DNA from 4 places in the Shewanella sp. Shew256 genome. Region 3 is predicted to be linked to each of the others. Evidence: predicted binding sites of a transcription regulator. Region 3 holds the regulator's gene; each other region holds the start of a gene.
What was found. Region 3 encodes sigma-54, which starts transcription at its own class of promoters, with help from an activator protein. Its sites were predicted from a motif close to GTTGGCACGNNNNTNGNNT; they were not measured.
Positions count from the first base shown of each region.

Region 1: the regulator sigma-54 is predicted to act here: its motif matches at 1,881-1,899, upstream of B5P39_RS07895 (superinfection exclusion B family protein).
Region 2: the regulator sigma-54 is predicted to act here: its motif matches at 1,754-1,772, upstream of glnA (glutamate--ammonia ligase).
Region 4: the regulator sigma-54 is predicted to act here: its motif matches at 1,669-1,687, upstream of B5P39_RS14885 (YggN family protein).

Region 1 covers NZ_NAJR01000003.1:502,508-505,723, reverse strand. The annotation lists gene B5P39_RS07900 (sensor histidine kinase) at 141-1,772, opposite strand; gene B5P39_RS07895 (superinfection exclusion B family protein) at 1,941-2,552, shown strand; gene B5P39_RS07890 (DUF3149 domain-containing protein) at 2,666-2,797, opposite strand; gene B5P39_RS07885 (bacteriohemerythrin) at 3,097-3,216, shown strand, end outside.
Region 2 covers NZ_NAJR01000012.1:61,243-64,458, forward strand. The annotation lists gene glnA (glutamate--ammonia ligase) at 260-1,669, opposite strand; gene typA (translational GTPase TypA) at 2,655-3,216, shown strand, end outside.
Region 3 covers NZ_NAJR01000006.1:47,898-51,113, reverse strand. The annotation lists gene ptsN (PTS IIA-like nitrogen regulatory protein PtsN) at 1-420, opposite strand, end outside; gene hpf (ribosome hibernation promoting factor) at 423-710, opposite strand; gene B5P39_RS12535 (RNA polymerase factor sigma-54) at 739-2,214, opposite strand; gene lptB (LPS export ABC transporter ATP-binding protein) at 2,320-3,051, opposite strand; gene lptA (lipopolysaccharide transport periplasmic protein LptA) at 3,048-3,216, opposite strand, start outside.
Region 4 covers NZ_NAJR01000007.1:182,414-185,629, forward strand. The annotation lists gene B5P39_RS14880 (LysR family transcriptional regulator) at 1-372, opposite strand, end outside; gene B5P39_RS14885 (YggN family protein) at 791-1,612, opposite strand; gene glsB (glutaminase B) at 1,791-2,705, opposite strand; gene B5P39_RS14895 (YggL family protein) at 2,705-3,031, opposite strand; gene trmB (tRNA (guanosine(46)-N7)-methyltransferase TrmB) at 3,077-3,216, opposite strand, start outside.

The sequences.
Region 1 (3,216 bases), on a different contig from region 3:
CGATAAGAAGTCTCAAGGTTAAAAACTAAATCCACAGCCAATGCTGTGGATTTTTGTTTAGTGGCGCCAGTGTTTGCTTTATTCGCCTTCCACTGGCTCCACTGGCTCCACTTGCCATCAAGCTCGTATCAAACACTCCATCAAATCGTAAAGTCATGGTGTGTGGTGAGTTTGGGCGAATCGCATTGGGTGAGGGGAATGCGGATATTAAATTGTGCGCCGCCCAGTTGTGAGTCTGCTTGATAGTTCATGGTGCCCTTTAGCAACGTGGCGGCATTGAAGGCGGCGGATAAGCCTAAGCCTGTGCCACCTTTACTCCTGCTGGTGGTAAAGAAGGGCTCAAACATATGCTCTGCCACCTCGGTTGGAATGGCAATCCCATTGTTTTCAATGCTGATATTCACGTAGTCTTGCTCTAGCTTGGCCGTAATTTGGATCAGATTATCTTCTCTATCCTGAAAGGCATGGGTGAAGGCATTAGAGAGAATATTACTGACGATTTGATTGAGCAGGCTGACATTGGTCTGGATGTTGAGCGCAGAATTAACCTGTAGCTGAGTTTGGGCTTTCACCTTGGGATACATAATTAAGGTCGATTCTAAAATCTCCTTAAGCTGACGTTGCAGATTGATGCATTGATGTTCTTCGTGGCTACGGTCGATGGCGATCGTTTTAAATTTTTGGATCAGGCTACTGGCCTTACTGATATTACGAACTATCAACTCACAGCTTTCTTGGTACTCATCTAAAATGGCGTTGATTTCATCTAGAGTGGCATGCTCGCTATGTATAAGCTCGATAAGCTCTTCGATATGACTCAGTTGGGTACTGGCCGCCGTCAAACAAATGCCGATCGGTGTATTGATCTCATGGGCCACTCCCGAGACTAAACCGCCCAATGCCGCCATTTTTTCCTGCTCAACCAATACTTGCTGCGCCCGTTTCAGCGCCGTTAATGATTGCTCTAATTCTTGTGTTCTTTCTTTGACTTGCCTTGCGAGTTCTTCCTTATAACTGCGCTCGAGCGTCAGTAAGCGTTCTCTATCCTCTAAGGCGGTTTGCAATTCGGTTTTAGAGCGTTTTAAGGCTTCGAATGAGCCGCGCAGTTGCGACTGCATATTGTTGATGGCATCGGCAACTTGGGTAAATTCATCGACTTTTTGCTTGCGATCGAAGGCTAATGGTTCGACATCGGTATCGAGATCGATGCGTTTGCAGTAATTACTGAGTTTGTCTAAGTGTTTAGTAATGTTGTACCAGACTAAAAACAGAATAAATCCAGCGACTAAGAAGGTTTTTATCGCATTAGAGAGCAAGATCAGAATGGCTTTATCGTAGAGGCGTTGGTAAATGGCATCCATATCCACTTGAACCTCTAAAGTGCCGACATTAATGCTGTCAGTTGGCGACTTATACACCAGAGGAAATACTTTATTGAGGGTATGGGTTGGCTTCTCATTGCCGGCGTTCCACGATTGGCCGCTATCATCTTTTATCGAAATATAATTAATATCAGGTAGTTGGATTAAACCATTCAACTGAGTATTAATCAGTCTTTCATCGATAACCCAAATGCTGGCGGCGAGTACATCGAGATTGGCTTTTTCAATATTGGAGAATACGCGATCAATACGAGTCACATCGCCGCGATAGTCGTTAATCAGCTGATAGGCCGTTGTCACTAAGGTGATGAGGGAGCTAAAGAGAATAATAGACAAGGTGAGATGCCTGCCTATCGGGCTTTTAATAAATTGGCTAAAGAAAGTCGGCATCTTAAATTATCTATAGCTAATAGCGAGTTGGATGCTTATAAGCATAGACTCAAGCATCCAGATTGTGCATTTTATCCCCATGAAATATCCCGCAATTTTGACTGATACACTGGCATCAAACTTGCTTGATGCCGTCTAAGTTCAATTTTTTGTCGCTGGGATAAGACTATGATTAAATTCAAACTGGATTCAGTGAAATTGTTTAGCCCTAAAAAGATGATGTTTCGAGTCATGCTGTGGCTAATGGTAAGCTGCGCTGTGTTATTGGCGATCCCATCCAATGTGCTTGCCATGCTGGCGTTGGATAAGTTTGTCCCCGAGCATGCCCATTTTGTTGGCCTAGGGCTGATTATCTCTATTGCTTATTTTTTAACGCAATTATTGAACCTTGGCTTAGATGAGTCGATTCGTCACTTGAGTGATAAACGAATGATCGAAACGATTGAGGCTAAGGTCAATCTGATGGACCGTGCCGAGCGCGCTTTATTACGGGAGTTCTTTTTACAGGGCGCCACCATTTTGACATTGCCACAAAATGAACCCGCAGTAAAAAGCTTACTCAATGCCTGCATCCTCGAATGTTTAGGTAATGAGCGCCATTATGCGATCCAAGGCCCTACGGCGGATTATAAAATTTCGATGAAGGCACGCATGTATCTTAATCGTGGCGTGCTGCGTTTACCCGCAGGTGAACCGAGCCAGGAAGAAATGCAGCACTTGATTAAAGCGCGCCCGCAGTTTTTAAATGGGGTAGTGCAAAGCCGTAAACACGCTGCTTAATGCAGGTTGTGTGCTAAAGCAGAAATCACAGGCACAAAAAATGGGGGTTAGATTAACCCCCATAACAACGTGCAATTTTTACAATGAACAGAATAACAATTTGGAAGCAAAAACTACGATTGTTGCGCGGACTTCACAATGAACATCCAAGTGATATAAGAAATTATCCCTATAGTGCTAAAGATAACGATCATTGAGAGTAAACCAATTGGGTTACCGAACATTAAATCTAACCAAAATGCCATGATTGAAATCCTCTTTCCTGTGAAGTCCCCTCTACACTAGCGTCCTTAATGTTTCTAAATACTGATCCTGATCAATAAAAATCCGACATCTTAAAACAAAGTTGTAACTACAAGTTAACTATGTGATGTGGTTCAAATTTAGGCTTGAATGAAATAGCACTTATCTCTATTGTCTTGCCTTTGTTTCTTGTCTCGTTAAGAACTAGTCTTAAGAGTGCCTGTCACGAAATGATATTGAGATCTGAACTTTACCTAACGAGTTGTTGATTGAGTCGACTGCATTTTGGAAGGAGCCAAAAATGGCCAATGTTACAGCTAAGAATGGCACCATGGGCTACGGTATTATCTTTGCGCCTATGGTCTTACTCTTATATCCCCTCTATTGTTTAGTCACTAGTGCGCATTGGGTGGCGACGCTC
Region 2 (3,216 bases), on a different contig from region 3:
AAAGACGCATTATTATAGTTGTAATCGAGAATCGTTCTTAATTGAATTTACAAAGCCTTTACTTTTTTACTTGTTGTAAATCACTCAATGACAACAAATGGACAAATAACAGCGAGAGGTTAGGGTTTATGTGTGTTGATGGTGGGCTGAGCTATGTCGGGTAGGCATAAAATCCGCAGAAGATTAGAGACAAAAAAAGCCCCGACAGAAGACTGTCGGGGCTATTAGATGTTGTGCAGCTAATCGATGCCGTTAGCCATTACAGGCTGTAGTACATCTCGAACTCTAGTGGGTGAGTTGTACGGCTTACACGCTCAGCTTCTGCAGATTTCAGTGCAATGTAAGATTGGATGAAATCTTCGCTGAATACACCGCCGCGAGTTAAGAACTCGTGGTCAGCTTGCAGGTTCTCAAGCGCGTTTTCTAATGAAGTCGCTACTTGTGGGATTTCAGCCGCTTCTTCCGCTGGCAGATCGTACAAGTCTTTATCCATAGCTTCGCCTGGATGGATCTTGTTTTGGATACCATCGATACCCGCCATCAGCAGTGCCGCGAAACCTAAGTATGGGTTTGCATGTGGATCTGGGAAGCGAGTTTCGATACGACGGCCTTTAGGGCTTGGTACAACTGGAATACGGATTGAAGCGCTGCGGTTACGTGCTGAGTAAGCTAACATCACTGGCGCTTCGAAGTGTGGCACTAAACGCTTGTAAGAGTTAGTGCTTGGGTTAGTGAAAGCGTTCAGCGCGCGAGCGTGCTTGATGATACCACCGATGTAGTACAGTGCAGTTTCACTTAAACCAGCGTATTTGTCGCCTGCGAACAGGTTCACACCGTCTTTAGACAGAGATTGGTGAACGTGCATACCGCTACCGTTGTCGCCAACGATTGGCTTAGGCATGAAAGTCGCAGTCTTACCGTAGGCGTGAGCCATGTTGTGTACTACGTACTTCAGAATTTGGATTTCGTCCGCTTTCTTAGTCAGAGTGTTGAAGCGAGTTGCGATTTCGTTTTGACCCGCAGTCGCCACTTCATGGTGGTGAGCTTCAACGACTTGACCCATTTCTTCGAGCACTAAACACATAGCGCTACGTAAGTCTTGTGATGAGTCAACAGGAGCTACTGGGAAGTAACCGCCTTTCACGAATGGACGGTGACCAGTGTTACCACCTTCGTAGCTAGTGCCAGAGTTCCATGCCGCTTCTTTAGCGTCGATTTTCACGAAACAACCAGACATGTCAGTACCGAAACGTACGTCGTCGAACAGGAAGAATTCTGGTTCTGGTCCAACTAATACAGTGTCAGCGATACCGGTAGAGCGTAAGTATTCTTCCGCTTTTTTCGCGATAGAACGTGGGTCGCGGTCATAACCAGTCATAGTGCCTGGCTCGAGAATGTCACAGCGGATCAGTGCAGTGGTTTCTTCGGTGAATGGGTCTAATACAAACGTGGTTGGGTCAGGCATCAGCACCATGTCTGATTCGTTAATGCCTTTCCAGCCAGCGATTGACGAACCGTCAAACATTTTGCCGTCTTCGAAGAAATCAGCGTCTACCTGATGAGCAGGGATAGATACGTGCTGCTCTTTACCTTTGGTGTCGGTAAAACGTAAATCAACAAACTTAACTTCTAATTCTTCAAGTTGCTTTAAAACTGATTCAACTGACATTCTCAAGTCTCCGGTAGGGTAAAGGGATGTCCCTTCTATAATCTTTTAACTCAAGTCGCGCTTGAGCCAAACTTACAAGCTATATAGCGATATCTATGCCAACAATTTAAGATGTTGATAATCAAAGGCTATATATTTTGGTGCACAACAATTTACTCAGTGTTGCACTATGTTGGTGCGTTTGCATGTGGCATTTTGGTGCATTAATCCATTTTGGTGCGCGCCGTCACAACACCATTTTAGTGCACGGTATTTGAGTGCAATCTCGCCACGCCCATTTATCCCGAACTCGTCGGCCCATTAAACTCATAGGCAAGCCAGGTTGATATCTCAATTCTGGCTTTTGACAAGATTCGAAACCAAACAAAGCACAATGAATCTAGCACATTAGTGAGGCGAGATAACCGTGCAAGCTCACTATTTCAATCGCACGCAATAATGTCACAAAACTGTGGCAACCTAAGCTGTTTTTCGCGGGACAGTTATGGGTAGATATATTGAATAATGCTTAATTATCAACTCATTAAAATCGTTGTTCGCAATGGGGAATAGAGTTTGTTGAAACTGAGGCCAAAGTTATCCGCTGAAATCGCTAAATGGCGCCAGCCGGGCTTATTTCGCTGCTCATTCTGGCGTGTCACGGCTTGATGACGTGGATTGACTATACTTATGGCGGCTTTGGGCCGAGCGGCAAAAGTAGTACTGAGTGAAAAACAGTGAATTCAGCTGCTTAGCTTGGTCGATGACAAGATAAACTGGCGAATCGCCTGCGCATTAACGGTGCATTTAGGCTATTTGACTCAGGCAAGAGAGTGGCTTTTGAGCACTGTGCTCAAAAAATTGTTTTATAAGTGTTCAAAAATAATCCTGTGCGGCGAGGCCGCTCTGGAGTAGAATGTCACGCTTTTTTATGGCGACTCAACGTAGATTGCTATAACGAATATTGAAATATCCCTATTTTTGTTTGATGGTAAGAGGTTTATCCGTGCTAGAGAATTTACGTAACATCGCCATTATTGCGCACGTTGACCATGGCAAAACGACCCTGGTTGACAAGCTGCTGTCGCAATCAGGAACCCTTGCAACCCGGGGAGAAGCTACTGAGCGGGTGATGGACTCCAACGATCTTGAAAAGGAACGTGGGATCACGATTCTGGCAAAGAATACTGCCATCAAGTGGAACGACTACCGCATTAACATCGTAGACACCCCAGGCCACGCCGACTTCGGTGGTGAGGTTGAGCGCGTACTGTCTATGGTGGACTCAGTATTACTGCTGGTTGACGCCGTTGACGGTCCAATGCCACAGACTCGCTTCGTAACCAAGAAAGCGTTCGCCCAAGGCTTAAAGCCAATAGTTGTTATCAACAAGATTGACCGTCCTGGTGCTCGCCCTGATTGGGTTATCGACCAAGTATTCGACCTGTTCGATAACTTAGGTGCGACCGACGAACAATTAGATTTCCCAGTGGTTTACGCTTCTGCGTTAAACGGCTTCGCAACCTTAGATCCGGATGAAGTTGGCACTGATATGACGCCACTGTTCC
Region 3 (3,216 bases):
TTCCGTTTCATCATGCGTCTTGCGCAATTGTTTTAATATTTGCTTGTCACTGAGCTTTTCAGCCATGCAGGACAAAGTGCTTAAGTGCTGTTGACATTGGTCAGCAGGCACCAGCAGCGCAAATAAAATGTCGACAGGTTGTTTATCGATAGCATCAAAGGCTATCGGCTCCTCACATTTCACCAATATGGCTATGGGTTGTGTTATATCGGTTAATCGACCATGTGGAATGGCGATGCCGTTACCTATACCTGTGCTCCCCATCTTTTCGCGCGCCACTAGGCTTTCGAAGATCTCTTGAGATGAGAGGGTGGGGTACTGGGCAGCGGCTAAGTCGCTGATAAGTTCCAGTACCTTTTTCTTACTGCCCGGAGTGGCGCAGGTCGTGCATTCCGGCCGCAGTATGGTACGAAGTTCCATTGCTAGTGTTTTGTTAACTTCTCTTTGTGTTTAATAACCTGACGATCAAGCTTGTCGATCAGGACGTCTATGGCAGCATACATATCTGCATGCTCTGAAGTCGCGAAGACTTCACCACCGGTGAGGTTGATTCTCGCTTCGGCAATTTGTTGCATTTTCTCAACATTGAGCACAACGTGCACATTATTGATCTGTTCGAAATGACGTTCAAGTTTTGAAAACTTTTCCTCAACATAAGCCCGTAACGATTCAGTAATCTCGATATGGTGTCCACTCAGGTTTATTTGCATATAAACGTCCTCCGATTTCCATTTTAGGCTATAAACTTTTACGCTGATTGGAAGGGGGAATAAGCATCGCTTCTCTGTACTTCGCAATGGTTCTGCGCGCAACGTTAATTCCCTGTTCTGCCAGAAGCTGTGCCATCTTGCTGTCGCTTAATGGTTTTTTCTGGTTTTCCGCTGCAACCAGTTTCTTAATGAAGGCTCTGATTGCCGTGGATGAGCACTCACCGCCATCATCAGTCCCGACGTGGCTTGAGAAGAAATATTTTAGTTCAAAAAGTCCCTTTGGGGTATGCATGTATTTTTGCGTCGTCACCCGTGAAATGGTGGACTCATGCATCTCTACCGCCTCGGCGATATCGTTCAGGACCATAGGTTTCATGGCTTCTTCACCGTATTCGAAGAAGCCCTGTTGATATTGCACTATGCAGTTTGCCACCTTGAGCAGTGTTTCGTTACGGCTTTCAAGGCTTTTGATAAACCACTTGGCCTCTTGCAGATGCCCGCGGATAAATTGGCTATCGGCTTGGCTTTTGGTGCTGCGCGCCATGGCTGCATATTGCTGATTAACATTGATTTTTGGCATGCAATCTGGATTTAACTCGACCACCCAGCGACCGTTTTTCTTCGATACCGACACATCGGGGATGACATATTCTTCATCAACAGGGGTGATGAGCAAACCGGGGCGAGGGTTTAAAGTTTGGATCAGCGCTATGCTGTCCCTTAACTCGTCCTCTTTAAGTTTGGTCTTACGCATCAACAACCTAAAGTCGCGGGCAGCGATCAGATCTAAATGATCTTTGATCAGCATACGGGCGTTTTCGAGGTGTGGGGTATCCGGCGAAAAATGGGAGAGTTGGATAAGCAGACATTCGCTTAAATCCCTTGCGGCGACACCAACGGGATCGAAGTGTTGAATACGCTTGAGCACGGCTTCGACTTCATCCAGTTCTATCTCTGGATTGCCCATGGCCTCGAGGATATCTTCAGTACTTTGAGTGAGATAACCTTGATCGTCGATGGCATCAATAATCGCGGTGGCGATGGCTAAATCGGTTTCAGAGAAGGGCGTGAGGTTTTTTTGCCATTCTAAATGTTCGTACAGGCCTTCACTGGTTTCCCCTTGGAAGGGCATGTCATCTTCACGGCTGGCGCCAGAACCTGAGTTTGGCGAGGCGGTAAAGACTTCATCCCAAGTAGTATCCATGGGCAGTTCTTCGGGCAGGGATTCTTTGGTCAGCGACTCGGCAATGTCCACGGTGGAATTGTCTTGTTCCTGTGGCTGGGCCGTCGTTTCGCTAAAGTCGGTATCGGCGATATCTTGCTTACGTTCGGTAGGCGCGTCGAACTGCTCCTCTTCCAGCTCGAGAAGAGGATTAGAGTCTAAGGCTTGCTGGATCTCTTGCTGCAGTTCCAATGACGACAATTGCAACAGACGAATGGCCTGTTGGAGTTGTGGCGTCATGGTTAACTGTTGACCCAGTTTGAGCTGGAGTGACGCTTTCATGTTACCGCTGATCCCTACGTTATTATTTTGAATTTAGGCCGCTTGTTATCATATTGATGGCGCTTATAAGCCAAAATTCAAGGCTAATTGGCTCTGTTTAAGTAACTATAGCCTGAATTGTTCACCTAAGTACACAGCCCTAACTTGCTGATTGTCTAAGATCTCTGCGGGAGTTCCTTCGGCAATCAGGTTTCCGTGACTGACAATGTAGGCATGTTCACAGACGTCTAAGGTCTCGCGTACATTGTGGTCTGTGATCAGTACCCCAAGGCCTCGGCTCTTGAGTTGTTCGATGATTTTCTTGATATCGATAACCGAAATCGGGTCGACACCGGCGAAGGGTTCATCGAGCAGAATAAACTTGGGATTGGCCGCTAAGGCGCGGGCAATTTCGACGCGGCGACGTTCACCGCCCGATAACGACATGCCTTGGCTATCGCGAATATGGGTGATATGGAACTCTTCGAGCAGATGTTCCAGCTCTTCTTCGCGTTGATCGCGATTGAGCTCTTTACGGGTTTGCAGTACTGCCATGATATTGTCGTGCACGGTCAGCTTGCGAAAGATACTGGCTTCCTGTGGCAGGTAACCAATGCCTTTACGGGCGCGCAGGTGCATGGGATCGGCGGTTAAATCATCATCGTCGATAAAGATATGGCCTTTATCGCTTTTGACTAAGCCCACGACCATGTAAAAGGTGGTGGTTTTACCTGCGCCGTTTGGGCCGAGTAAGCCGACGACTTGACCCGTTTTCACCGTCAGGCTGACATCTTTCACAACCTGACGACTCTTATAACTCTTAGCGAGATTCTGTGCTTTTAAGGTGATTTGGGTCATTTAGAGTCCTGTTTTTTCACAGGTTTGTCCGCGGGCTGGTTCTTGATCTCTTCCTGATAGTTATCAGGTTGAATAATGGTAATCACGCGATCATCACCGCTACCCGTACTTTCAGCGATCAATTTTTGCTGAATAATATCGTAACGGATGAGGTTACCCGTCACT
Region 4 (3,216 bases), on a different contig from region 3:
CAGCTCGAGCTCAGGGTGTTTGGCCATAAATGATGGCAGTGCGGGAATGATATGCATAGCGCCAAAGGACTGGGAAATCCCCACCTTTAATACGCCGCGGGTGGCATCGTTTAAGTTATGCACGCTAGCAATGGCCTGTTCGGCATCGCGGAGCAACTCTTCACCTTGCAGATATAACAAATGTCCAGCTTCAGTCAGACTTAAGCTTCGAGTGGTACGCTGGATCAGTTGAACACCGAGTCTATGCTCGAGATCGGCGACCTGCGTACTGACCTTAGATTTAGAGATCCCAAGCCTTCTTGCGGCGGCACTAAAACTACCAGCTCTGGCCACATGAGTAAAAATCGCAATAGGTTCTAACAGTTCTAACATGGAAAGTCGCCTTAAGCAGTTTCGACAGTGATATTAACTTTCGGAATAGCATAGGAATGCAGCACAAATGCCTCAAAGCATCCCTCAATGCCTTAATATCTCACAGCAATTGGGTTAGTTGTAGAGATTTAGCCCGAAAAAGTCCGCTAAAGTAGAGTGTTCTATCTGACTGAATTGCCAGCTTTTCATTATATTTTAAGAGTATACCAAACATTAGTCTTTAGAATGTAATATTCCATAGTAAATAGCTGCAAGCAATCAGATTAATATCAATCGGCTTGGCTAAAATGAATCAAGAAAAAGCCCCAGATACTTAACGTACTGGGGCTTTATCATTTATATCACGGCATTGATAGTGTCAGTTAGGTCGGCTTTACCTGGTTCAAACCCATTTAGACCTTAACTACCCTTGCAAGCACTATTCACGTAATTCACGGTGCGTGTTTTGCGTCAACACATAGGGTGCTAACTCTGGCACTTCTTTACGCAGTTGATTTTCAAGCACGAGCAGATTTTCAAAACGGTCACATAAACGGTCGGCTTTCGCTTCAATCCCCTTAGACTGGGACTCAATTTGCTGCTCAATATCATCGCCTAATCTGTCCATTTTTTGTGAGAATGCGTCCATCTTGGCTTCGAAGGATTCACCGTCGCCCGCAAGAATTTGACCGCCGATATTCATCATCAGAGTGCCAATGGAGTTTTGTACGATTTGCTCCATTTCCCGTTCAAATTCATCGTTAAAGGTGTTTTGCATCGACTCTTCGGTCGCGCCAAGGTAAAAACTATCGCCCTGTTTGTAGGCTACGGTATCGACACGCTTCTGCACGCCCGCCATCATCTCATCAAACTTTGCGCCTGCGGCATCACCCATCAGTGGCGTTAATGCCATACTCACAGCTTGAGAGGCCAGTGCAACCGCTTCATTCACTAATTCAATGACTTCAGGAACCTGAGTCGACACCTCATCGGCATATTGGCTCACCAGTTTCTTCTGTTTGTCGGTTAAGGTTACCTGCTTGCCTTCAACGTATAACTTGTCGACCTCGATGCGATACTTCTCGGCGCCCTTCTCGCTCATCACTAATTTTTTAGGCTCGACTCTCACATCATAATTAAGGGAAACCTCACAGCGCTCATCAATTTGTGGCTCAGTTTTCGCTTGTGCTGATTGCAAGCCAGAAGCGCCTAAAATAACGCCCGATAATGCCACTCCAGTTAATAGCGTATTTATCTTCATTGTTGTTCATCCTTTAATCTGAGGGATTCGACTAAGCTAACATGCTAAAAGACGAATAGCAGAAGACATGCCAACTTTATAACAACATGATTAGTAAGGAGTTATAAAAATTAGCACCGATAGCAGATTAGTGAATTTCACTAATAGTTAGCCTAACAGTGCTAATAAAAGAGTTAAATCAGAAGATTGAACGTCCGAGACGCTGGCTAAGATGCTCAAGCATAGCCGTCCCCGCGAGGGAGTTACCTTGATTGTCTAATTCGGGAGACCAAACGCAGACCGAGAGTTCTCCAGGGATCACCGCAATAATGCCGCCACCGACACCGCTTTTACCCGGCATACCAACACGATAGGCAAACTCACCGGCACCGTCGTACAAGCCAGAGGTTGCTAACAGGGCATTTAACTGCCGCGTCTGTACCTGCGAAATAAGCTCAGTGCCGTCTAAGGTTTTACCGCGGTTGGCTAAATACAACATCGCCCGTGAGAGGTCGGCGCAATTCATTTTTAAGGCGCAATAATGAAAATAAGTGCGCAGCACTGTATCGACATCGCCTTGAAAATTGCCGAAGGATTTCATTAGATAAGCGATGGCCGCATTACGTGCACTGTGCTGATATTCAGAATCCGCGACTTGCTTATCGAAACAGACTTTATCGTTTTGGCTCAGCGCCCTGACCAATTCCAACATCCGATGCTTAGGTGCCCCTAAACGGCTCTGTAATAAGTCGGCGATGACTAACGCGCCAGCATTAATAAAGGGATTGCGAGGTTTTCCCCGCTCGAGTTCAACTTGGACTAATGAATTGAAGGAGTGTCCCGAGGGTTCTTTGCCGACGCGGCTCCAAATTTCGGTTTCTTCATATAAAGTTAGCGCTAAGGTTAAGCTGAAAACTTTAGAAATACTTTGAATTGAAAATGGCTCAAGGTAATCGCCCGCGCCTATGGTTTCACCGTCGATTGTGGTCACGGCGATGCCCAATTTACCAGCATCAACATTGGCGAGCGCAGGGATATAATTAGCAACCTTTCCTTGGCCGAGCAAGGGTCGAACTTTGTCGACCACTTCCTCTAATAACGCCTGTTCTGGCATTAACTCCACCAGATATCGTACAGATCGCTAACTTCGAGTTGAGTCACTTTTTGACCCGCCCAGAATGCCTTCACTGCAGCAACATCTTCCTCGGTGCACTTACCGATAGTTTGGGTAGCAATAATACCTTCCCACTCGATATGACCACCGCCGTGGAAACCTAACTTACGGGCTTCAATGACTTCATCGATAAACTTATCGACTGTTGCATCAATATCGGCTTCAGAGACAGATGCATCGAAGGTCCAAGTAATGTCAAAACCTAACTCTTGGAATTCATCAACGCGCATTTTCTTACGTAAACGACGGCTACGATTCTTTGCCATAGTGATTTTCCCCGTTGTGTTAAAAAATAAAATCAATAAAAGATGTTAAGCGATACGCTCAAACATCAGATCCCACACGCCATGGCCGAGGCGATGACCGCGAGCTTCAAATTTAGTCAGTGGACGATGATCTGGGCGCGGCACCACGGTACCATCGGCGGATTGGTTTTTGTAACCATTGGCCG